Regions from separate parts of the Kitasatospora sp. NPDC057940 genome, predicted to be linked through region 1. Evidence: riboswitches for the same ligand, from Rfam matches in the RefSeq annotation. Region 1 holds a riboswitch; each other region holds the start of a gene.

Region 1 (5,810 bases):
CACCAACTCCCAGAGCCCTTCGGGGGATTCCACGTCACCGGGGTAGCGGCAGGCCATGGCGACGATCACCACCGGGTCCCGGTCGTACGGCTCCTCCGGCTCGGCGGTCCGCGGTGCGGGGGTCGTGCCGGCCTCGGCCGTGGGTGCGGCGGGCTCGGCGGGCTCGGCGGGCTCGGCGGTGAACAGTTCGGTGTGCAGGTGGCGGGCGACGGCGGCCGGGGTGGGGTGGTCGAAGACCAGCGTCGTCGGCAGGCTCAGCCCGGTCGACGCCGCGAGCCGGTCGATCAGCTCGATGGCGCCGAGCGAGGTCAGCCCGAGGTCCGCGAAGGAGGTGTCGGCGAACGAGTTGTCCGCGTCGAGCCCCGCCTCCGGCGCGCGGCCCCGGACCCGGGCCGTCTCGGCGCACACCCTCTCGCACAGCGCGCGTTCCTGCTCCTCCCGGGGCAGCGACAGCAGCCCGCGCTCCAGGGAGCCGCCGACCGGGGCCGGGGCCGGCGCCGCAGCCGGGTCGCTGAGCACCGCATGGCGGACGATCTTTCCCGACGGCGTGCGCGGGACGGCCGCGATCTCACGGACCTCGACGGGGACCTTGTGGTCCGCGAGCTGCGAGCGGCAGACGTCGAGCACCAGCCGCGGGTCCAGGCCCTCCGGGCCGGGCACCACGAAGGCGACCGGGACCTCCCCGAGGACGGCGTGCGGCAGACCGAGAACCACCGCGTCCCGCACCCCGGGGCAGCCCCGCAGGACGTGCTCGACCTCCGTGGGGTGGATGTTCTCCCCTCCCCGGATGATCAGTTCGCTGACCCGGCCGGTGAGGACGAGGTGGCCGTGTTCGGCGCGCCGGCCGAGGTCCCCGGTCCGGTACCAGCCCTCGCGCAGCGCGGCGGCCGTCGCCTCCGGCCGGTCGTGGTAGCCCGACATGAGATTCGGACCGCTGACCCAGATCTCGCCCTCGCCGCCCGCGAGGACGTCGGCCCCGCTGTCCGGATCGACGACGCGGACCTCGACGCCGGGTACCGGCAGTCCGCAGGAGCCGTCGACCCGGGGGCCGTTCGGGCGTGCCACCGCGATCGCGCCGCAGGTCTCGGTACTGCCGTAGACGTCGAGCAGCGGCGCGCCGAGCGTCTCCTCCACCGCCCCGCGCAGTTCGGGCGGACACGGCGCGCCCGCCGTCACGCAGAGCCGCAGCCCGGGCCGCGGCGCGGGGAGCGGGGTGTCCTTCGCCGAGGCCGTCAACCGGTGGTACGTCGTGGGGACGCCCGCCAGGACGGTGAACGGCCCGCCGAGGGCGGCGCTCGGGGTGCGCAGCGTGCGCCACAGGTCGCCGGGCGTCAAGGCCTCGCCGGGCGTGGGCAGTTCGCCGACGATCGCGGTGCTCGCGCCGACGGCCGTGGTGCCCAGGATCGCGAGGGAGTGCCCGAAGCTGTGGAACAGCGGCAGCGGCCACAGCAGCCGGTCCTCGGAGGAGAGCCCGAAGAGCGGCGCGTAGCAGGCCGCCACCGACCACAGTGCGCTGCGCTGTGTGGAGAGCACGCCCTTGGGGCGGTGGGTGGTCCCGGAGGTGTAGAGCAGCCAGGCCGGATCGTCGAGCCCCAGGTCGTCGGGGGCCGCGGGCCCGCCCCCGGTCGAGGCCGCAGTCTCGAAGAGGACGGTGCCGTCGGGGGCGTTCGAGGGGATCGGGCCCGCCCCGGTGAGCACGGTGTACAGGCCGCGGTACCCGGCGCCGAGGCGGCGCAGCTGCGTGAGGTGCGCGGGGTCGGTGATGATGGCCGAGGCGCCGCTGTCCCGCAGGTAGTGGTCGAGTTCGTCGTCGGAGGAGCGGGGGTTGAGCAGGACACCGACCGCCCCCGCCCGCAGCACGGCGAGGCAACCCTCCACCAGCTCCACGCAGTTGCCCAGGCAGAGCGCCACCCGATCCCCGCGCCGGACCCCCGCCCGCACGAGCGACCCGGCCAGCCGCCCGGTCCGCCGCTCCAACTCGGCGTAGCTGACACCGCGCGAGAAGTCGTGGAACGCGACCCGGTCCCCCGACCGCTCGGCGTGCCTCCTCAGCAACTCCGGCAGCGGCCGCACCAGATCGTCATACCGCAGTTCACCACTCACGCCCCGGCTCCGACCTCTCGCCACTCGCGACCCACTCCCCCGCCGATCCCCTCCGTACCCAGTAACACACGGGCACAGACCGAGTCCCGCGGACTCGCCGCAGCTGCGCTCGCGGCCGCTGAGGAACTGCGACACTTCAAAGCCGCGATCAGGCCTCTGACCTACGGAAACAGCAGTCCTCCAGCCCGGGAGGGCACGAGGGCACAGCGCCGTGGACTTTGAGCGCTGCCCCCAATACCGCCCTCCCCGTCCGGCGCCCGTGTCAGGCTGGGGGAATGCTCTCCGACTCCGCCGCCCCCAACGACTGGCACACCCCGGCCGAACTGGCGCCGCTCGACGGCAACGAGGCCTTCCGCGGCACCGATGCCGGGACGGTGCTGGACTTCTGGCGCTACGCGATGCCCGACTTGCGAACCAACACCACCCGGGGCCTGCTCGCGGAATTCCTGGTCCACCGCGCCGTCGGCGCTGTGGCACGCAACATGGAATGGGACAGCTTCGATGTCCTGACACCTGACGGGCTCAGGATCGAGGTCAAGACCAGCGCCTACCTCCAAGCCTGGGGGCAGCGTCAGCTGTCGGAGATTCGCTTCTCCCGACTGCGCGGACGCACCTGGACTCCCGAGGACGGTGACGCCGCAGAGCAGTCCTACAACGCGGATGTCTACGTCTTCGCCCTCCATACCGCGCTCACCCACGCCGACTACGACCCGCTCGACATTGGCCAGTGGCGCTTCCACGTCGCTTCCCGTGCTCTCGTGGAGGCCACCGGACAAGCCAGCCTGGGCCTTGCTTCCGTACGCCGGCTGTGTGGCGAACCCGTCGACTACGAGGGGCTCGCGGCCCGGATCTCGGCCTGCTCCCTCCAGTCACCCTCAACTGGCGGAGCCACCGAAGCTGCCACCGTCACTGTGTGACAGCGCGCCGGCAGGCCGAACTCACACCTCCGTCAAGGCGCTGCCGCTGCCGGCGCTTCGCGTGGCCGGTGGGCGTCCTCGATCCGGTCGGCACCGACCTGACCACGCCTGATACCTTGCCATCGCCGTGGTGTACGGGAAACCGGTCTGAGTCCGGTGCGGCCCTCGCCACTGTTGCCGCGGAGTTCCGCGGCCCTCGCTGACCGGCTTTTCCAGCGGTCAGGGCCACTGGGCGGGCTGGAAGAGCCGTCCGGGAAGGTCGGCTGCGGCGTGTTGATGCGGAAGCCAGGAGACCGGCCACGGCGCGACATGTTCCACGAGGGTTTTGGAGAACACGTGCCCAGCGGTCTGCTGTATCCGTTTCGATCGATATGTGCCGTTCGTCCCACAGGTCCGATACGTGTCGGCCGGGTGGTCGCGGCCGTCCTGTTCACCGGCGTGCTCGGGGCCTGCACCGGCGCCCCCGCGCCCGCCACGTCCGGCGGGGCGGCCGGAAGTGCCGCGCCGGTCAGCGTGGACAACTGCGGGACCACCGTGACGGTCGGCGCGCCGCCCGCCCGGCTGGTGACGCTCAACGAGGGTGCCACCGAGGTGGCCCTGTCCCTCGGCCTGCAGTCCAGCATGGCCGGTACCGCCTACCTCGACGATTCCGTCCCGGAGAAGTGGAAGGCGGCCTACGACTCCGTCCCGGTGCTCTCCAAGGACTACCCGACGAAGGAGAAGCTCCTCGCGGCCCGTCCCGACTTCCTGTACGCCTCCTACTCCAGCGCGTTCACCGACAAGGTCGCGGGCAGCCGGGACGAGCTGCGCGGCCAGGGCATCCCGTCGTACCTGTCCCCGTTCGGCTGCTCGGACAAGAGCCAGGTGCCGCCGACGACCTGGCAGGCGGTGTGGGGCGAGCTGAACGACGTCGCCAAGGTCTTCGGTGTCACGGAGCGGGCCGCCGCGATCCAGCAGCAGCAGGAGCAGCAGCTCGCCCAGTTCACGGCGACGGCCGCGGGCAAGGGCCTGAAGGTCCTGTGGTACGACTCGGACACCAAGTCGCCGTTCGTCGGTGCCGGCCACGGCGGACCTCAGCTCGTGCTCGATGCCGTGGGCGCCCGCAACGTCTTCGCGGACCTGCCCGGTGGCTGGCAGAACGTGAGCTGGGAGAAGGTCGTCGCGGCGGACCCGGACGCCATCGTGGTCGCGGACGCCGGCTGGGACACGGCCCAGTCCAAGATCGACTACTTGGAGAACGACCCGGTGCTGAGCAAGCTCACCGCCGTGCAGCGCAAGGCTTTCGTGGTGGTGCCGTTCTCGGAGTCGACTCCCGGCGTGCGGCTCGCCGACGGTGCCGCCCGGGTGTCCGCAGGACTGGGCCAGCTGCACCCGGGTTCATGACCACCGAACCCCGCCCCGTCGTGCGGCCCCCCGGTCCGGGCCGCGCGACGGCGGCCCTGGCCATCGGTGCGGCCCTGCTGCTGACCACCGTGCTCCTCGGCCTGGCCGTGGGCTCGCAACCCGAGCCGGTCCGGACGGTGATCGATGTCGTGGCGCGCCGTCTCGGGCTGGGCGGCCAGCACGTCACGCTGCTGGACGACCAGATCGTCTGGCAGTTGCGGCTGCCCCGGGTTCTGGGAGCGGCTGCCACCGGCGCAGGCCTCGCGGTCTGCGGCGCGGTGCTGCAGACCCTGACCGGGAACGACCTGGCCGATCCCTTCCTGCTCGGGATCTCCGACGGAGCCGCCGCCGGCGCGGTCACCGTGATCGTCCTCGGCGTCGGCGTGACCGGCGCCGTGGGCACCGGCGCGGTGGCGACGGCGGCCTTCGCCGGTGCCCTGCTCGCCGCCGTCGTCGTCCTGGCACTGGCCGGCGCCCGCACCCGGTCGCTACCGACCACCCGGACCGTGCTCGCCGGCATCGCGGTGGGGCAGATGTGCGGGGCCTACACCTCGTTCGTCGTCCTGGTCCTCGGGGACCGCAACGCGGCGCGCGGCGTCATGGAGTGGACGCTGGGCTCGGTCGCCGGCGTGCGGTGGCCCACCGCCGTCTTCCTGACCGCGGTCGCGCTGGTCGGTGTCACGGTCCTGGCCTCCTCGGCCCGCGACCTGGACGCCTTCGCCTTCGGCGAGACCGCCGCCCGCTCCCTCGGCGTCCACGTCGAGCGCACCCGCTGGCTCCTCGTCGCCACCGCCGCGCTGGTGACCGCGTGCCTGGTCGCCAACACCGGCGTCATCGGGTTCCTCGGCCTGGTCGTCCCGCACGTGGTCCGACTGGTCTGCGGCCCGCGCCACGCCCTCCTGCTGCCCGTGTCGGCACTGGTGGGTGCGTCCCTCCTGGTGGGCAGCGACATCGTGGCGCGCTCGGTCCTGCCCGACCGGGAGATCCCCGTCGGCGTCATCACGGCCGGGCTCGGAGCTCCCTTCTTCGCCTGGCTGCTGTGGCGCCAGGGGCGGGCCGAGGGGGGACCGCAGTGACCGTGCCGCCCCCCGCCGAGCTGCGCGCGGAGGAGCTCCGCGTGCGCATCGGCGGAGCCACCCTGCTGGACGCGGTCTCGCTCGCGTTCGCCCCCGGCCGGATCACGGGCCTGCTCGGGCCCAACGGCGCCGGGAAGACCACCCTGCTGCGCGCGGTCGCCGGACTGACCCGGCCGAGCGCGGGGCGCGTCGTCCTGGACGGAGAGGACCTCCACGCCCTCACGGCCCGCCGACGGGCACGACGGGTGGCCTTCATGGAGCAGCAGGCGGACACCCGGTTGTCGCTGCCGGTCCGTCAGGTCATCGAGCTCGGACGCACGCCGTACCGCGG
Region 2 (5,810 bases), on a different contig from region 1:
CGTCGATGCCGCCGGCCGACCAGGTGGTCGAACCGTCGCCGGTCGAGGAAGCGGCGGTGTCCGAGGGCCCAGCCGTCGTGGGCGAGCCCGTCGGGCTCGGCGTGCCCGTGGGCGCGTTGGTCGGCGTGTTCGTGGGCGTGTTCGTGGGCGTGCCGGTCGGGGTGCTGGTCGGCGTACCGGTGGGCGTGCTCGTGGGAGTACCGGTGGGCGTGCTCGTCGGCGTGCCCGTCGGGGTCGCCGTCCCGGTGGACGTCGGGGTCGGCGTCGGCGTCGACGTTCCCCCGAGGTCCCGGAACAGCGTGCCGAAGGAGATCCCGGTGGCACCGCCGAGCACCTGCGTGGACGCGCGGACGTCCGAGCCCGGCTGCCCGGCGGAGGCCACGTTGAACCCGCCGTCGCCGTTCTGCTGGCCCGCGAGGAAGTCGCGCGCCTTGGCGATCTGGGCGCCGTACGTGGACTGGCGCAGCGTCATGCCCTGGATGGCGAGCGCGGCCGAGTTGGTCGAGTCGCCGGCCGCGCCCGGGAAGCCGCCGTCGGGCAGCTGCCGCGCGGCGAGCCAGCCGAGGCCCTTGTCCACCGCCCCCGCGGCCTCGTCGCCCGGTACGAGGGCGAGGGCCATGACGGCCATCGCCGTGCTGTCCACGTCGGAGTCGCCGGTGGCGGGGATCAGGCTCGGCCAGGAGCCGTCCGGGTGCTGGAGGCCCTTCAGGTAGGCGATCGCGGGAGCGGCGTTCGTCGAGTCCCCGGCCCGGAGCTGGGCCATGATGCCGAGCCCCTGGGAGAACACCGAGGTGGCGTAGGTGTAGTTGCCGGGCGCCGCGCAGCCGGTGTTCTGGTCGGCCTTGGTGCACACGAGGGCGGCCAGGGCGGCGATCAGGTCGTGGCCGCCGAAGGCGCGCGGGTTGCGGCCGACCGCCTCGGCGAGCAGCGCCTCCTTCCCGATCGAGCCGCCGCCCGCGTACTCGGTGCCGATGCCGGTCCAGTCGTTGACGGTGCGCTCGCCGGCGTCCTTGCCCGGCTGGTCCAGGAAGTCGACGATCCTGCGCAGCGCGGCGTCGTCGGTGCCGGTGGCCGCGAGGGCGTAGGCGCCGTCGATGGTGAGGCCGAAGTCGGCGAAGGCCGGGAAGCCCTCGTAGTAGCGGCCGTTGATCAGGCGGGACGGGTCGGTGAGGTAGGCGCTGCCCTTGGCGGCGTCGGGGGCCCTCCCGGCGGGCAGGGTCGGCGGCGTGCCGGCGGGCGTGGTGGGCGTCGTCGGGGTGGTGGCGGGCGTGGTGACGGGAGTGGTGGCGGGCGTCGTCGGCGGCGTGCCGACGTCCGGGTTGTGCCGGACGCTGGTGAGGTCGGTGCCGGTCAGGGCCAGGATCGCCTGCTCGGTGGCCGCCGGGTCCGGGTCGGTGGTCGACGCGTCGGGGCCGAAGCCGCCGTCCGTGCCCTGCCGGGCGGCGAGCCAGGCCGTGGCGGCGGTTCGGCGGGTGTCCTGCCCGGTGGCCCTGAACGCCTGGGCCGCGCTCGCGGTGCTGATGGTGTCGCCGGGGGCGCCGAGGTACGGGAGGAGGGATCCGTCGGCCTGCTGTCCGGCCGCGAGCTGGTCCGAAGCCTTCTTCGCGGCCGTCTCGTACCCGGGCGCCGCACGCAGGGCGAGCGCCGCGAGGCCGGTGGTGAGCGGGTCGGACTCGCAGTGCTCGCCGGCGACGATCATCGATCCGGCCACCCCGCCGTCGGCGCACTGGAGCGCCGTGAAGCGGGCGAGCGTCGGGGCGGGTGGCGTGACGCCGGCGCGCTGGAGGGCGATGACGCCGAGGGACTGGACCCACGGCGAGGCCGCGCCGAGGAAGTCCCCGGCGGCGGTGCACTTGCCGTTCTCCCCCGCCGCCGCGCAGACGTGGCCGGTGAGCGCGGCGATCAGGTCCCGGCCGCCGAAGGCCTGGGGATCGCCACCGGTGCTCTCGGCGACGAGGGCCAGCAGTGCGGCGGCCCTCGCATCGGGCCGGCCGGCCGGACCGTCGGGATACAGGAAGGCGTCGGTGTGGGCGGCGAGGAAGGCGACCGTCCTGCGCAGCGCCGGGTCCTGCGTGCCGGCGGCGGCGAGGGCGATGGCGGTGAGGGCGGTCCGGGGGTAGTCCGGCCCCTCGACGGCCCAGTTCTCCATGTGGTCGCCGCCGACGAGCTGACGGGCCAGCCAGGCCGCGGCGGCCGCCGGGTCACCGGTGGCGGACGGCCCGGTCGGGGTCGGGGTCGGAGTCGACGTCGGACTCGGGGTCGCCGAGGGCGACAGCGAGGCGGACGGCGAAGCCGACGAGCCGCCGCTCTTCGCCCTCACGGAGTCCGGTGTGAAGCCCGGTGCCCCGCTGGTGCCGCCGATGTCGGTGCCGCCGTACACCCAGGCCTCGACCTCGCCGGGCCTGGGCTTCTGCGTCCCGGCGCCGAACCGGCTGTAGGACCAGGCCTGTTGGCCGGGTTCGGCGATCCAGTACGACCAGTACGCGGTGGCCTGCGGGGTGTTGACGCAGGGTTCCTCGGCCGGCGTCGGGTACTGGGTACCGCTGTTGAAGGTCCCGGTTCCGAGGCGGCAGATGAAGGCGGGTCCGTCGTGCTCGGTTCCGGTGGTGGTGAAGCCGGCGGCGTGCAGCAGGTTCATCCCGGTCGTGGGGTGGGCGTCGCAGCCCCGGACGACGCCGCCGCCCCAGTGGGTGAAGTCGACGGCGACGATCGCGCCCGTCGTCGCCGTGCACTGCTCGATCGGGTCGGCGGCCGCGGTGCCGGGGCGCCCGAACAGGACGCTTCCGCAGGCGGCGACCGCGACAGCACCGGCGACCACCAAGGAGGCGAGGTCCCGGTTCCTGTGACGTGTGCGACTGCTGCTGACCCTCACGACGACTCCCTGGTCGGTCGACGCAGGACGCAACGGCGCAGCCGACGGCCCCCTGGGCAGGGGCCGTCCGGACCGCGTCGTAGTCCGCGACGACGCAAGTGCTCTGTGAACAGGCCCCCGATCCAGGCATTCCGGCTCACCCACCACAGGTGGGTCCACGGTTGCGGGTCAGCGCCGGAGTTGGACCGGCTTCCCCTGAATGCCGAGGGCAAAAAATCGGTTCATCAGACCACGCCGGTCGAAGGGGAGTCAACGGGTCGTCATATCGACTACGTCACCTCGTGGGCCGGTGCGCCGTGCGGTAGCGTCCGCGGTGGCCGAGCGGGGGAACCCGGTGCGAATCCGGGGCTGACGCGCAGCGGTGTGGGGTGGCGATCGCGCCGCCCTGAGCCCGAATGCCCACCCGGCCACGCACCATGGCGAAAGCCGGCCCACGCGATCCGGGCGGCGACCGCTCCGGCAGTCGCGCGCCCTCCAACGGACGCCGGAGCTCCGGGGCAGGGTCGGCGCCCGCCACCCCAAGGAGCCTGTCCCGTGTCCCTCCTCGCCCCCTCGCGGACCACCCCCTCGCGGACCACCCCTGCCCGCGCCGCCTCCGCCGCCACCGTCGCTCTGACGGCCGGCGCACTCCTGCTCTCCGCCGTCCCCGCCCACGCGACGGCCAGCCCGACCCAGATAGCCACCTCGAAGAGCACCGGCGTCACCTACCTGAAGTCGCTCCAGGCCGCCGACGGCAGCTACGTCACCGGCGGCGGGCTCTCCAACGAGTGGGCGTTCAGCGCACTCGCGGCCGCCGGCACGGCCGCCGCGGACGTCACCCCCGGCGGCGACCCCACCAAGAACGCCCGCCTGGTGTACCGCGGCCAACTCGCCGCCCCCGGCTGGCCGAGCGCCTCGCCGGTCGTCACGGACTACGAGCGCGGCATCCTCAACGCCTACGCCGCCGGCATCGACCCCGCCCGGGTCGGCCCGGGCCGCAACCTCGTCGCCGACCTCGCCGCCTACTGGCAGACCGCCGAACCCGGCTACTACGGCCCGTCCGCCAACTTCAACGGCACCGTCTTCGGCCTCCTCGCCCTCGCGGGCGCCAGGACCCAGGCCGGTGGCCCGCGCGTCCCGCAGCCGCTGCTCGACGCCTCCGTCACGGCGGTGCGCGCCAACCAGCACAACGACGGCGGCTGGAACTTCAGCAAGGCCGCCGGCGACCCGAACGCCCTCGCCCAGGGCAGCGACATCGACATGACCGGCGCCGCCATGGCCTCGCTCTGCACCGGGGGCGTCCCCGCCACCGACCCGGCGATCGTCGCCGCCAAGAACTTCCTCAAGGGCAAGCTCACCGCCTCCGGCGCCTTCAGCGCCATGTTCGGCGTCAACACCGACTCCAACGGCTGGGCCGTCTCCGGCCTCAACGCCTGCGGCATCAACCCTCAGGGCGCCGACTTCACCAGCGGCACCGGCAAGAGCCCCGTCGACTTCCTGATCGCCCAGCAGTTCAAGCCCGGCGGCGGCTTCAAGTACCTGCCCACCGACACCGCCCCGTCCCCCTACGCCTCCGTCGACGGCCTGCGCGCCGTCGCCGGCGCCGGCTTCACCGCCACCCCGCCGGCCCCGACCACCGCCGGCGAGCCCGCCTGGGCCACCACCAGCGCCTTCGTCCCCGGCACCGCCGCCAGGCTCGCGCTGGTCGTCGACGACGGCACCGGCGCGCCCAAGGTCTGCGCCGTCACCCTCACCCCGACCGCCACCACCGCGACCCTCGGCGACGTCCTCGACGCCGCCGGATCCGCGACCCCCGCCGGCTGCGTCACCGCCGTCGCCCCGTCCTCCGGCACCGGCGCCGTCACCGCGATCAACGGCACCACCAACAGCGGCTCCGCCACCTGGCAGGTCAGCCTGGACGGCACCACCGCCACCGCCGCCACCCGGGCCACCACCGTCCACCTCGGCGACACCGTCTCGCTCCGCTACGGCAACTGATCCGGGGTCCTGCTCGGACACCCCGTCCCGAGCGGCGTCCGCACCGTCCGAAGCCTGAAGCGCCGGTGCCCCGGCCCCCCTTCCGGAGGGGCCGGGGCACCGGGGGGTCGCCGGAGGTCAGGGCGCGGTGACGCCCGGCTGGGCGCCGGCGCCGAAGGACCAGCCCTCGACGTCGCCGGGTGCCGGGTTGTAGCTGCCCGCGCCCAGGTTGCTGTACGACCAGGGGCCGCCGTGCTGGGCGTGCCAGTACGACCAGTAGGCGCTGCCGGTGGGGTTGGTGCAGGTCGTCGGCAGGGCGTTGATGGTGCAGACGAAGCCCGGGTAGCGCGGGTGGAAGGTGTACGCGAACCCGGCGCCGGTCAGCGCGGCCAGGCCGCTGGCCGGGTCGCCGGGTGCGCAGCCGGTCTGGATGCCGCCGCCGACGGCGGTGAAGTCGACCACGACGGTGACACCGGTGGTGCCGTCGCAGGCGGCGGCCTGCGCCTTCGGGGCCTGGACGGCGGAGACGCCGAGCAGGCCGGCGGTGAGGGCAGCGGCGGCGGCGATCGAGCCGAGGGTGCGGCGGGCCGGGCGCGCGGGCGCCGGGGTGTCGGTCATCGGAGCTCTCCTCGCGGGGTCAGCGGGTGGTCGCCGGGCAGGCCGGCACGGGCGCGTCCGGGCGGGCACCGGCGGCGGAGAGGGTGGCCAGCGGGGTGCCGGCCAGGCCGAGGACGGCCTGCGCGGTGGCCCGGGCGCCGGTGGCCGGGTTGAAGCCGGTCGCGTCGTAGGCGACCGCCCCGCGCACCGCCGGGTCGGTGGCGCAGCCCTGCTGGAGCTTGACCAGGCTGCTCCAGCCCTTGAGGCCGGCCACGAAGCGTCCGCCGGCCAGCAGCGCCTGCGTGGCGAGGCCGGTGGTGTTGGCGTTGGACGCGGCGGCCCCGGCGGCCGAGAAGCCGCCGTCGGCGTTCTGGTGGGCGGTCAG
Region 3 (5,810 bases), on a different contig from region 1:
CGTTCGCCGTCGGCCCGGCCGTCGCGCTGCAACAGCGCCACGGCGCCCGCGGCCACCACGACCCCGGCCGCGGCCAGGACGGCGGGCTTGCCGCGCAGGGCTCTGGGCAGGGCCACGGACCGCTCCTCCGGTTGCTCGCCGGCACCGGCCCAGGCGGACACAACCGGAACACTCGTGCGAATGACTGCCCCGAGAGCCTGCCACACTCCCCCGGCACCGGCGAGCGAACCCGCCGGTGCCGGGGTGTCACGGCGGATCAGCCGGCCGCGGCGGCCCCCGGCGCCCCCGGCGCGGCCGCGGCTGCGGCCTTGGCGCGCTGGAGCAGCTGGCCCTTCACGTGCTCGCCGAAGCCGGCGGCCGCCGCGGTGGCGGCGGAGTCGGCGGCGTCGCCGCCCTTCGCCGAGCCCTCGACCGTGAAGTAGGCGTACCGGCCCAGGGTGTTGTGCGTGTTGGTGCAGCCCGGGGTGGCGCAGAAGGCCGGCGCGCCCGGCGCGACGGCGCCCTTGAGGTGGCCGGTGTAGCTCTTCATCGAGGTCTCGGCCTGGATCTTGTGGTCGAAGACCGCCACACCGACGGTCACCGCGCTGTCGCCGGAGACGTAGGTCGCCCGGAGCACCTTCTGGCAGCCTTGGTCACCGAGGACCTTGCCGAGCCCGCCGGTCGTCGAGTTCCCGTCCCAGCAGGGCGAGTCCAGCGAGACGAAGGTCCGGTTCCAGGTGGCGCCGTTGACCGTCACCTGGAGCGCGGAGAACAGTGCCCCCGCGTCCTGCGGCGCCGGGTCGGTGGCGGCCTCCCAGATCGGCTTCGACGGGTCGTCCGGCGCGCCGCCCGGGGTGCCGGACGGGTTCCCGCCCGGGGTCGCGGCGGCACTGGGCGCGGCGCTCTGGGCGGCACCCGATGCGGCGGAGGACGGCCGGCTGGAGGCCGAGGTGACCGGCCCGGCGACCGGCTTGTCGTCGCCGCCCTTCGTCAGCAGCACCGCCCCGCCCGCGATCAGTCCGCCGACCACGACGACCCCGACCGCCACGCCGAGGGCCCGCAGCCGGCGGCGGCGCTTGCCGTCCGCCGCGTTGCGGTCCGCCAGCGCCTCCCAGTTCGGCTCGGAGCGCTGCGGCGCCTGGGGCTGCGGGTACGACTGCGGGTGCTGCTGGGGATGCGGCTGGGAGTGTGCCTGCGGGTGCTGCTGGGGGTACGCCTGGGGGTTCGGCTGCCACTGCTGCCCCGGCTGCGGCAGCGGAGGCTGCCCCGGCGGACCGGGCTGCGCCACCGGCGGCGCGGGCGGCACCGGGGGCCCGTACGAGGCCGGCGGCGGCCCGAAGCCCCCGCTCGGCGGCAACACCGGACCGGGCACCACCGGCGGCTGCTGACCGTGCGCGCCTCCCGGCCCGGTGGGAGGCGTTCCCTGCGGACCCTGCCCGGGTGCGCCAGTTCCGTCGCTCACGCGCCCCCTCGCTTCGCTCGATGATCGCTTCGCGAAACGCGCCCCTCGGCGCTTCGCCCGCTCATGCGCCCAGATCGTAGGGCATGCCCCCGGCAACCGGTCCGCCCGGTGACCGTTCCGTATCGAAACCAGGACGACGGGGCCCGGAATCAGGGCGCCAGGGGCTCGGAATCGGGGCGCCGGGAGCCCGGATCCGAGGCGCCCCAAGGCCACGACCCGCCTCCTCCCGGCACCCCCGGTTATCGCTCCGACACACCGCGCCGTACTACATGTGGGGTCGCATCAGAGAGACACCACTAGATGTATGCTCAATCCTGCTGTCGATGCAGGGGAACCCGGTGCGAATCCGGGACTGCCCCGCAGCGGTGAGCGGGCGGCTCCAGCAGCCGCACCGCGAGTCCGAGTACCTGCCGACGGTGTGCGCACGGGCCCTCCCGCAGAGGCCGCGCCAGCACGAGAACCACCTTCCGGGCCTCGCGGGCGGGCCGGGGACGCCACTGTCGCGCGACGCTTCCTGCGTACGTGCCGTGCTCCCCTGCCCCGAACGGCCCGGTACCCCCCGAGCACCACCGCCGATCGCCGCCAGGAGAGAGCGCCTTGACCACCGCTGCCTCAGCCACCCTGCCCGCCCAGGGCACCGGCCCCGCCCCCACCGACCCGACGGTCTCCGACCCCGGTGGCGCGCTCCTTCGGCTGCTCACCGACCGCAGCGTCGATCTCCCCCAGGTGGACCCCGGCCATGTCGCCGCCGCCGCGCTGCGCGGCCGCCACGCCGGCTCGGACTTCGCCGAGCTGCGCGGGCTGGCCGTGGACGCCGCCGCGTCGATGATCGCCGAGGACCCCCAGTACTCGAAGCTCGCCGCCCGGCTGCTCGCCCTGGAGATCGTCGACGAGGCGAACAGCCAGGGCTCGCGCTCCTTCGCCGCCTCGATCGCCGTCGGCCACGCCGAGGGCCTGATCGGCGACACCACCGCCGCCTTCGTCGCCAAGCACGCCGCCGCCCTGGACGCGCTGATCGACGCCCACGGCGACGACCGCTTCGAGTACTTCGGCCTGCGCACCGTGCAGTCCCGCTACCTGCTGCGCCACCCGATCACCCGCAAGGTCATCGAGACCCCGCAGCACTTCCTGCTCCGCGTCGCCTGCGGCCTGGCGGTCGGCGACAGCGAGCAGTCGGTGCGCGAGGTCGCCGAGCTGTACGGCCTGATGAGCCGGCTGGAGTACCTGACCTCCTCGCCGACCCTGTTCAACTCCGGCACCCGGCACCCGCAGATGTCGAGCTGCTACCTGCTCGACTCCCCGCTGGACAACCTGGACTCGATCTACAACCGCTACGCGCAGATCGCCCGGCTGTCCAAGCACGCCGGCGGCATCGGCCTGTCCTACTCGCGCATCCGCTCGCGCGGCAGCCTGATCCGCGGCACCAACGGCAAGTCCAACGGCATCGTCCCGTTCCTGCGCACCCTCGACTCCTCGGTCGCCGCCGTCAACCAGGGCGGCCGCCGCAAGGGCGCGGCCTGCGTCTACCTGGAGACCTGGCACGCCGACATCGAGGAGTTCCTGGAGCTCCGCGACAACACCGGCGAGGAGGCGCGGCGCACCCACAACCTCAACCTGGCGCACTGGATCCCGGACGAGTTCATGCGCCGGGTCAACGCCAACGAGGACTGGTCGCTGTTCTCCCCCGCCGACGTGCCCGAGCTCGTCGACCTGTGGGGCTCCGACTTCGACGAGGCCTACCGCAAGGCCGAGCTGGCCGGCAAGGCCGTGCGCACCATCCCCGCGCAGACCCTGTACGCCCGGATGATGCGCACCCTGGCACAGACCGGCAACGGCTGGATGACCTTCAAGGACGCCTCCAACCGCGCCGCCAACCAGACCGCGCTCCCCGGCCGCACGGTGCACTCCTCGAACCTGTGCACCGAGATCCTGGAGGTCACGGACGACTCCGAGACCGCCGTCTGCAACCTCGGCTCGGTCAACCTCGGCGCCCACGTCGCCCCGGGGGCCTCCGTCGACGACCTGCTCGGCGCCATGGACTGGGAGCGCCTCGACGCCACCGTCCGCACCGCCGTGACGTTCCTCGACCGCGTGGTGGACATCAACTTCTACCCGACCACCGAGGCCGGCACCTCCAACTCCCGCTGGCGCCCGGTCGGCCTCGGCGTGATGGGCCTCCAGGACGTCTTCTTCAAGCTGCGGATCGACTTCGACTCCGCCGAGGCCGCGCGGCTGTCCACCCTCATCGCCGAGCGCATCATGCTCACCGCGTACGAGCGCTCCGCCGACCTGGCCGAGCAGCTGGGCCGCCACGAGGCCTACGGCGAGACCCGCGCCGCCCGCGGCGAGCTGCACATCGACCACTTCCCGACGGCCGCCCCGCAGTGGGCCGACCGCTGGACCGCGCTGCGCGCCCGCATCGCCGAGACCGGCCTGCGCAACTCGCTGCTGCTGGCCATCGCGCCGACCGCGACCATCGCGTCCATCGCCGGCGTCTACGAGTGCATCGAGCCGCAGGTCTCCAACCTGTTCAAGCGCGAGACGCTGTCCGGCGAGTTCCTCCAGGTCAACCCGTACCTGGTGCGCGAGCTCAAGGAGCTCGGCGTCTGGGACCAGCAGACCCGCGACGCCCTGCGCGAGGCCAACGGCTCCGTCCAGGAGCTGGGCTGGCTGCCCGCCGAGGTCCGCTCGCTCTACCGCACCGCCTGGGAGCTGCCCCAGCGCGCGCTGATCGACCTGGCCGCGGCCCGCATGCCGTACCTCGACCAGAGCCAGTCGCTGAACCTGTTCATGGCGGCGCCGACCATCGGCAAGCTCAGCTCGATGTACGCCTACGCGTGGAAGGTCGGTCTGAAGACCACCTACTACCTGCGCTCGCGCCCGGCGACCCGGATCGCCCAGGCCGCCTCCGGTACCGCCCGCGCCGCCGCGCCCGCGCCCGCGCCCGTGAACACCCCGACCCTCACCCCGGAGGAGGAGGCCGCGCTGGCCTGCTCCCTGGAGAACCCCGAGTCCTGCGAGGCCTGCCAGTGAGCACCCCCGACCGCGAGAAGATGCTGCTCGACCCCGGCTTCGAGCTGACCCTGCGCCCGATGCGCTACCCGTCGTTCTACGACCGGTACCGGGACGCGATCAAGAACACCTGGACCGTCGAGGAGGTGGACCTGCACTCCGACGTCGCCGACCTGGCCAAGCTCAGCGAGGGCGAGCGCCACCTCATCGGCCGCCTGGTCGCCTTCTTCGCCACCGGGGACTCGATCGTCTCCAACAACGTGGTGCTGAGCCTCTACAAGCACATCAACTCCCCGGAGGCGCGGCTGTACCTGTCGCGCCAGCTGTTCGAGGAGGCCGTGCACGTCCAGTTCTACCTGACGCTGCTCGACACCTACCTGCCCGACCCCGAGGACCGCGCGGCGGCCTTCGACGCGGTGGAGAACATCCCCTCCATCCGCCAGAAGGCGCAGTTCTGCTTCAAGTACATGAACGCCGTCGACCACATCGACTCGCTGCAGACCAAGGAGGACCGCCGCGCGTTCCTCCTGAACCTGATCTGCTTCGCGGCGTGCGTCGAGGGCCTGTTCTTCTACGGCGCGTTCGCGTACGTGTACTGGTTCCGCTCGCGCGGCCTGCTGCACGGCCTGGCCACCGGCACCAACTGGGTGTTCCGCGACGAGTCCATGCACATGGACTTCGCGATGTCGGTCGTCGACACGGTCCGCGAGGAGGAGCCCGACCTCTTCGACGACGAGATGGCCAAGCAGGTCACCGAGATGCTGGAAGAGGCCGTCGAGGCCGAGCTCCAGTTCGCCCAGGACCTGTGCGGCGACGGCCTCGCCGGCATGAACACCGACTCCATGCGCCAGTACCTGGAGGCCGTGGCCGACCAGCGCCTCGCCCGCCTCGGCCTGCCGATCCGCTACGGGTCCACCAACCCGTTCGGCTTCATGGAGCTCCAGAACGTCCAGGAGCTGACCAACTTCTTCGAGCGCCGCGTCTCCGCGTACCAGGTCGCCGTCGAAGGCTCCGTCGCCTTCGACGACGACTTCTAAACCGCTCAGACACACCAGAGGTGCCCCGCCCGGCCCACCGCCGCGCGGGGCACCTCTGTCCGTACCGCCCCGACCACCCACCCCATCCCCCCGAACTCCCCCGCCCCCACCCGGCGTTCACGCCGGTCGGGGCCAGCTGAACCACTTTCCCGTTCCGGAAAGATCGCGTTCTTGACCCTGCGGGCGCTACGAATCGCCTCGGACAGGACAGCCGAGACCGTCGCCCTCAGGGCTTCCATGTCTCCAGCCAAGTTTTCGAAGACCGAAAACGGCAAGACCCTGCCGAGCGTGCAGGACGTGGACCTCATTCCGACTCTTCC
Region 4 (5,810 bases), on a different contig from region 1:
GTCCTCCTCCAGCACCTCGGTCCGCCCGTCCCAGGCGGCGAGCGCGACGGCGGTGCGGGCCATCACGATGTCGGCGCGCAGCCCGTCCACCTCGAACGCGGCACACACGGCGGTGATCTGACGCAGCGCCACATCCGTCAGCTCCACCTTGGGCAGCAACTCCCGGGCGGCGGTGATGCGTTCGGCGAGCGCCTGCTCGTCCGCGGCGAACCGCGCGGCGAAGCCGGCCGGGTCGGCGTCGTAGCCGAGCCGACGGCGGACCACCTCGGCGCGCTCGGCCGGGTCCCGGGTGGCGGCGATCTCGACGGTCAGGCCGAACCGGTCGAGCAGCTGCGGCCGCAGCTCGCCCTCCTCCGGGTTCATCGTGCCGACCAGCAGGAAGCGGGCGGCGTGCCGCACCGACACGCCCTCGCGCTCGACGTACGAGCGGCCCATCGCGGCGGCGTCCAGCAGCAGGTCCACGACGTGGTCCTGGAGCAGGTTCACCTCGTCGATGTAGAGCACGCCGCGGTGCGCCTTGGCGAGCAGCCCCGGCTCGTACGCCTTGACGCCCTCGGCGAGCGCCCGTTCCAGGTCGAGCGAGCCGACGATCCGGTCCTCGGCCACGCCGACCGGCAACTCGACCAGCTGGGCGGGGCGTTCGGACGCCGAAGGGCGGTCGTGCGGCCCGTCCGGGCACTGCGGGTCCGGTGCGGCCGGGTCGCAGGCGAACCGGCAGCCGTCGACGGCCGCGAGGGTCGGCAGCAGGCCGGCCAGCGCGCGCACCATGGTCGACTTCGCGGTGCCCTTCTCGCCGCGCACCAGTACGCCGCCCACGGCCGGCGAGACCGCGTTGAGCAGCAGTCCGAGCCGCAGGTCGGGCATGCCGACGATCGCGGTGAACGGATAGCGGACGTCACTCATGCATACTCCCCAGGTGCCCCGGGCGCCAGGAACGGCAGCGATCCTGCCGCCGGCACCCCGCCCTCGATCAGCTTCCACAGCGCGTCGGTGTCGGCGTGCTCCTCGATCAGGTCGCCCAGCCGGTCCAGCCGGGCCTCGCGCGCCTCGGCGAACGAGGTGTCCGGCGCCGGCACGAACGCCCGGCCCGACAACGCGGCGACCTCGCGCAGGAGTTCACGGCGGAAGCCGTCGTTCTCCAGCGCGCCGTGCCAGGTCGTGCCCCACACCGGGCCGACCCGGCAGCCGTCCAGGCCGTGCCCGTCGTCATCGGAGAAGAACGGTTCGCCCCCCTCCACGGCCACCACCCCGTGGTGGATCTCGTACCCCTCGACCCGCTGCCCGTACGCCGTGCCGACCGGCCGCGCCAGCACCTTCTCGACGCCGAACCGGACGTGCGTCGGCAGCAGGCCCAGGCCCTCGACCGAGCCGGCCCGGGACTCCACCTCGTCCTCGATCCCGCGCGCCAGCATCTGGTAGCCGCCGCACACCCCGAGGACCGGCAGCCCGGCCGCCGCCCGCGCCTTCAGCGCCGGCTCCAGGCCGCGTTCGCGCAGCCAGGCCAGGTCGGCCACGGTGGCCCGGGTGCCGGGCAGCACCACCAGGTCGGCGTCGGCCAGTTCCTCCGGCCGGGTCACCCAGCGCACCAGCACGCCGGGCTCCTGGGCCAGCGCGTCCAGGTCGGTGAAGTTCGACAGCCGGGGGAAGCGCACCACGGCCACCCGCAGCACGTCCGCCCCGAGCGGGCCGCGGCCGTCGACCCGGTCCACCACCGTGGACAGGTCCAGCGAGTCCTCGGCGTCCAGCCACAGGCCCGGCAGCATCGGCAGGGTGCCCAGCACCGGACGGCCGGTCAGTCCGTGCAGCATGTCCAGGCCGGGCGCCAGCAGCCGCGCGTCGCCGCGGAACTTGTTGACGAACCAGCCGGCCACGTGCCGCTGGTCCTCCGCCGACAGCAGCGCCAGCGTCCCGTACATCGCCGCGAAGACGCCGCCGCGGTCGATGTCCCCGACCACCACCACCGGCAGCCCGGCGGCCGTCGCCAGGCCCATGTTGGCGATGTCCCGGTCCCGCAGGTTGATCTCGGCGGGCGAGCCGGCGCCCTCGCAGACCACCACCTCGTAGCGGCGGCGCAGGTCCGCCAGGCACTCCAGCGACCGTTCCAGCAGGACGGGCTTGCGCTCGCGGTAGTCCAGCGCGCCCACCTCGGCGACCGGCCGGCCCAGCAGCACCACCTGGCTGCGGCCGTCCGCGCCCGGCTTCAGCAGCACCGGGTTCATCGCCGCCTCCGGCTCCACCCGGGCCGCCTGCGCCTGCATCGCCTGCGCCCGGCCGATCTCGGCGCCGTCGGCGGTGACGAAGGAGTTCAGCGACATGTTCTGCGCCTTGAACGGCGCGACCCGCACCCCCTGCCGGGCCAGCCAGCGGCAGATGCCCGCGGTCACCACGCTCTTGCCCGCGTCCGAGGTCGTCCCGGCGACCAGCAGTGCGTTGCTCATGCCCTTCCCCTCCACCGTGTCGTCAGCAAGCGCAGCGCGACGTGCCCCGCGACCGTCGTACCCAGGGCCAGCGCGCCCACCCGCCGGGAGAGCACGCAGGCCCGCTCGATGTCGTCCACCGTCACCGGCCGCAACTCCGCGCCGAGCACCGGCCGGTGCTCCACCCGTTCCCCGTACTGGAGGGTCCCGCCCAGCCGGACGCCCACCGCGCCCGCGAAGGCCGCCTCCGCCTGGCCCGCGTTCGGGCTCGGGTGCGCCGAACCGTCCCGCCGCCAGACCCGCCAGGCCGTTTTCGGCTGCGGCGCGGCGGCCACCGTGAGCAGTGCCGTCAGCCGGGCGCCCGGCCAGCCCGCCACGTCGTCCAGCCGGGCCGAGGCCCAGCCGAACCGGGCGTACCGCGGCGAGCGGTGGCCGACCATCGCGTCCAGCGTGTTCACCGCGCGGAACGCCAGCAGCCCAGGGGTGCCCGCCAGGGTGCCCCAGACCAGCGCGTTCACCACGGCGTCCGCCGTGTTCTCGGCCACCGACTCGACCACCGCGCGGGCGATCTGAGGCCCGTCCAGCGCGCTCGGGTCCCGCCCGCACAGGTGCGGCAGCCGCTCCCGCGCGGCTGTCAGGTCGCCGGTGGCCAGCGACCGGCCGATGGTGCGCGCCTCCCGGGTCAGCGAGGTGCCGCCCAGCACCGTCCAGGTCGCGGCGGCCGCCAGTGCGGCCCGGCCCGGCGGACGCCGGCCCACCGTACGGTCCAGGGCCACCGCGCCGGCCGCGACCGCGCCCACGCACAGTGCCGTGTACCCGGCGCCGGCCACCCGGTCGTCCTGCCACACCCGCCGCTCCAGCCGGGTCGCCGCACTACCGAAGACGGCCACCGGGTGGCCGCGCCGGGGGTCGGCGAAGCGGGCGTCCGCGGCGAAGCCCGCGACGGCGCCGAGCGCGAACGCGGCGGCGCGGGTCAGCGGGCGCACGGCGGGTTCGGCGGAAGGCCGCGTGGGGTCCGGCGGGGCGGGGCAGCCTGCATCGCGTGCGTGTCCTCACTCAGGGTCCGCGCCCTGGATCGACGTACCGGGGGCGAGAGTCTCCTGGCTTCCGGGTCGGACGCACCCCCGGGCCTTCCAGCGGCTTCTGACGGCCCGCCGTGGCGATGTTCCGAGCGTGCTCCCCGGTGACAGTGGCGGGACCGCGCCGGACTCGCACCGGCTTCCTCTGCATGCCTCCGTTTGGCCCCAGGATCCCATCACGCGGCCGAACCGGGAGTCAACCGAGGTCACGGAGGGGTTGGTCACACCTCGGAGCCCCGTCGCCACCTCCGATCCGCCCGCCCCGCCAGAGGACCGCCCGCCTGTCGCCCGCCCCGCCCGGCGCCCCGCCGTGCCCCGGACGGCCCAGCCCGGTGGCCGCCCGCGCGGCCCCCCGGTGAACTGGTGCCCGAACACCGTCCGAACACCGCCCGGACACCGTCCGGTCCAAGACCAGCAGAGCGGGGAGCGATATGCGTTGGGGAACCGCGGCCGTCGTGGCGGCCGCCGTCGTCGGCGCCGGGGCCGCCGTCCTGGTGATCGGCCGTCGGGCCTCCGAACGGCTGGTCCACCCGGCGAGCGCCGCCCGGGAGTCCGGCCCCGTCCTGGTGCGGAGCCTCGCCGCGGGCCGGATCACCTTCAACCGCCGCCCCGAGAGCCTGCGCCCCGGCCGCTGGGCCGTGGAATGGGACGACCACGGCCACGCCGTCGTCGAGGACGTCCTGCACAGCGACGAGCACGGCGTCACCCGCCGCCTCGTCCGCGCCGACCGGGGCACCCTCACCCCCGGCACCGAGGTCCGCTTCACCCCCCGTGTCCACCTCGGCGACCCCACCGAGGCGCTCGGCCTCCCCTTCACCGACACCGCCGCCGACGGCGAACTCGGCGCCCTCCCCGCCTGGCGCCTCGCCGGCAAACGCGGCACCTGGGTGATCCTCGTCCACGGCCCCGGCGCCGACCGGCAGCAGACCCTCCCGGTCCTCCCCGTCCTCGACCGCCTCGCCCTGCCCGCCCTCGTCGTCACCTACCGGGGCGACCAGGGCGCCCCCGCCTCGCCGGACGGGCTCGGCCACTTCGGCGAGACCGAGTGGCGCGACGTCGAGTCGGCGGTCCGGCTCGCCCTCGACAGCGGCGCCGGCCGGGTCATCCTGTACGGCTGGTCCCTCGGCGCCACCATGGCCCTCCAGACGGCCGCCCGTTCGGCCTGGGCCCATGCCGTCAGCGGCCTCGTCCTGGACTCGCCGGTCCTCGACCTGCCCGCCACCGCCCGCCGCGGCGCCGCCCGGGCCGGCTACACCGGCGCCGCCGCCGAGCTCGGCGCCCTCGCCGCCGAGGGCCGCACCGGCGTCGACCTCGCCGACTTCAGCCGCATCGCGGAGGGTGCCGACCTGCGCGTCCCCACCCTCCTCCTGCACAGCCCCGACGATCAGATCGCCCCCTTCCGCGCCGCCGAGCGCCTCGCCGCCGCGCGCCCCGGCATGGTCAGCCTCCGGCCCTTCCCGGGCGCCGACCACGCCACCCTCTGGAACTCCGCCCCCACCCACTACACCGAACTCCTCCGCCGCTGGCTCACCCCCCTTCTCTGAACCCAGCCCCCCCGCGCGGGAAGTCGCACCGACAGGGCCTCTGTACGAAAGCCGGACCTCACCCGTCAGCCACGGAGCGTGATCGTCCGGGCGAGTAGCGCGACCGTCGCCGCAAGGGTTGCGCCGGGATGGCATGACCCCGCCACCTGTTTCCGGCCAGGCGGTTTGCCTCTGTTGCCCGATTGTTGCCCGATCTTGGGGAGGTGCCGTCGACGGCCGCCCGTCCGTACAGCCAACCGGATGTGACAGAAGGCCGGTACAAGGGGAAGACTGCTCGACGTGACGTCTCGGAATCCGCGCGACCGTGATGCCCCGCTCCCTCCGACGATCGGTACTGGTGCGACGGTGACCCGTCTCCCCGGTACGGCCCACCGGCCCGCCGCCGGCAAGCCGGGCGGGGCCGGGGTACCCCGCCGACGAGGGCCCGCTGCGGCGCCCGGTCGGGGGAGGGTTCCCGTACCGGAGGGCTTCCCCGCGCCGGCCGAGCTGGCGCCGCTGGCCCGCCGGATGCTGGTGGACGCCGTCCGGATCGCCCGCTGGGCGGGGGACCTGGAAGAGGTCGACAAGCGGGGCGAGCTGCTGCCCGATGACGCCCGTGCGGCGGGTCGGGCGCTGGCCATGACGGTCGGCGCCGCCGCCAAGGCGTGGGGGCAGGCGCTGCTGGTCGGCCTGGTGGAGGCCAGGGACGGCGGTGCGGTCCCGGGTTGGCGCCTGCACGCCTGGGAGCACGACGACGAGGCGGTGGTCCGCGGCTGGTCGGCGCTGTTCGA

The links. Region 1 has a riboswitch for cobalamin ahead of ACFVTF_RS34710 (ABC transporter substrate-binding protein). Riboswitches for the same ligand answer to the same signal wherever they lie in the genome.
Positions count from the first base shown of each region.
Region 2: another riboswitch for cobalamin. It lies ahead of ACFVTF_RS07535 (prenyltransferase/squalene oxidase repeat-containing protein); the one in region 1 lies ahead of ACFVTF_RS34710 (ABC transporter substrate-binding protein).
Region 3: another riboswitch for cobalamin. It lies ahead of ACFVTF_RS35245 (ribonucleoside-diphosphate reductase subunit alpha); the one in region 1 lies ahead of ACFVTF_RS34710 (ABC transporter substrate-binding protein).
Region 4: another riboswitch for cobalamin. It lies ahead of ACFVTF_RS32535 (cobalamin biosynthesis protein); the one in region 1 lies ahead of ACFVTF_RS34710 (ABC transporter substrate-binding protein).

Region 1 covers NZ_JBHVPH010000037.1:22,857-28,666, forward strand. Annotated here, with positions in the region: gene ACFVTF_RS34700 (type I polyketide synthase) at 1-2,103, opposite strand, end outside; gene ACFVTF_RS34705 (hypothetical protein) at 2,379-3,020, shown strand; cobalamin riboswitch at 3,132-3,337, shown strand; gene ACFVTF_RS34710 (ABC transporter substrate-binding protein) at 3,432-4,403, shown strand; gene ACFVTF_RS34715 (FecCD family ABC transporter permease) at 4,400-5,479, shown strand; gene ACFVTF_RS34720 (ABC transporter ATP-binding protein) at 5,476-5,810, shown strand, end outside.
Region 2 covers NZ_JBHVPH010000003.1:376,082-381,891, forward strand. Annotated here, with positions in the region: gene ACFVTF_RS07535 (prenyltransferase/squalene oxidase repeat-containing protein) at 1-2,872, opposite strand, end outside; cobalamin riboswitch at 2,976-3,106, opposite strand; cobalamin riboswitch at 3,197-3,273, shown strand; gene ACFVTF_RS07540 (hypothetical protein) at 3,485-4,849, shown strand; gene ACFVTF_RS07545 (flagellar hook-length control protein FliK) at 4,967-5,446, opposite strand; gene ACFVTF_RS07550 (peptidase) at 5,466-5,810, opposite strand, start outside.
Region 3 covers NZ_JBHVPH010000039.1:15,101-20,910, forward strand. Annotated here, with positions in the region: gene ACFVTF_RS35235 (glycoside hydrolase family 26 protein) at 1-116, opposite strand, end outside; gene ACFVTF_RS35240 (hypothetical protein) at 257-1,285, opposite strand; cobalamin riboswitch at 1,729-1,871, shown strand; gene ACFVTF_RS35245 (ribonucleoside-diphosphate reductase subunit alpha) at 2,063-4,474, shown strand; gene ACFVTF_RS35250 (ribonucleotide-diphosphate reductase subunit beta) at 4,471-5,490, shown strand; gene ACFVTF_RS35255 (Scr1 family TA system antitoxin-like transcriptional regulator) at 5,662-5,810, shown strand, end outside.
Region 4 covers NZ_JBHVPH010000031.1:14,838-20,647, forward strand. Annotated here, with positions in the region: gene ACFVTF_RS32525 (putative cobaltochelatase) at 1-903, opposite strand, end outside; gene ACFVTF_RS32530 (cobyric acid synthase) at 900-2,438, opposite strand; gene ACFVTF_RS32535 (cobalamin biosynthesis protein) at 2,435-3,403, opposite strand; cobalamin riboswitch at 3,511-3,643, opposite strand; gene ACFVTF_RS32540 (alpha/beta hydrolase family protein) at 3,928-5,040, shown strand; gene ACFVTF_RS32545 (hypothetical protein) at 5,386-5,810, shown strand, end outside.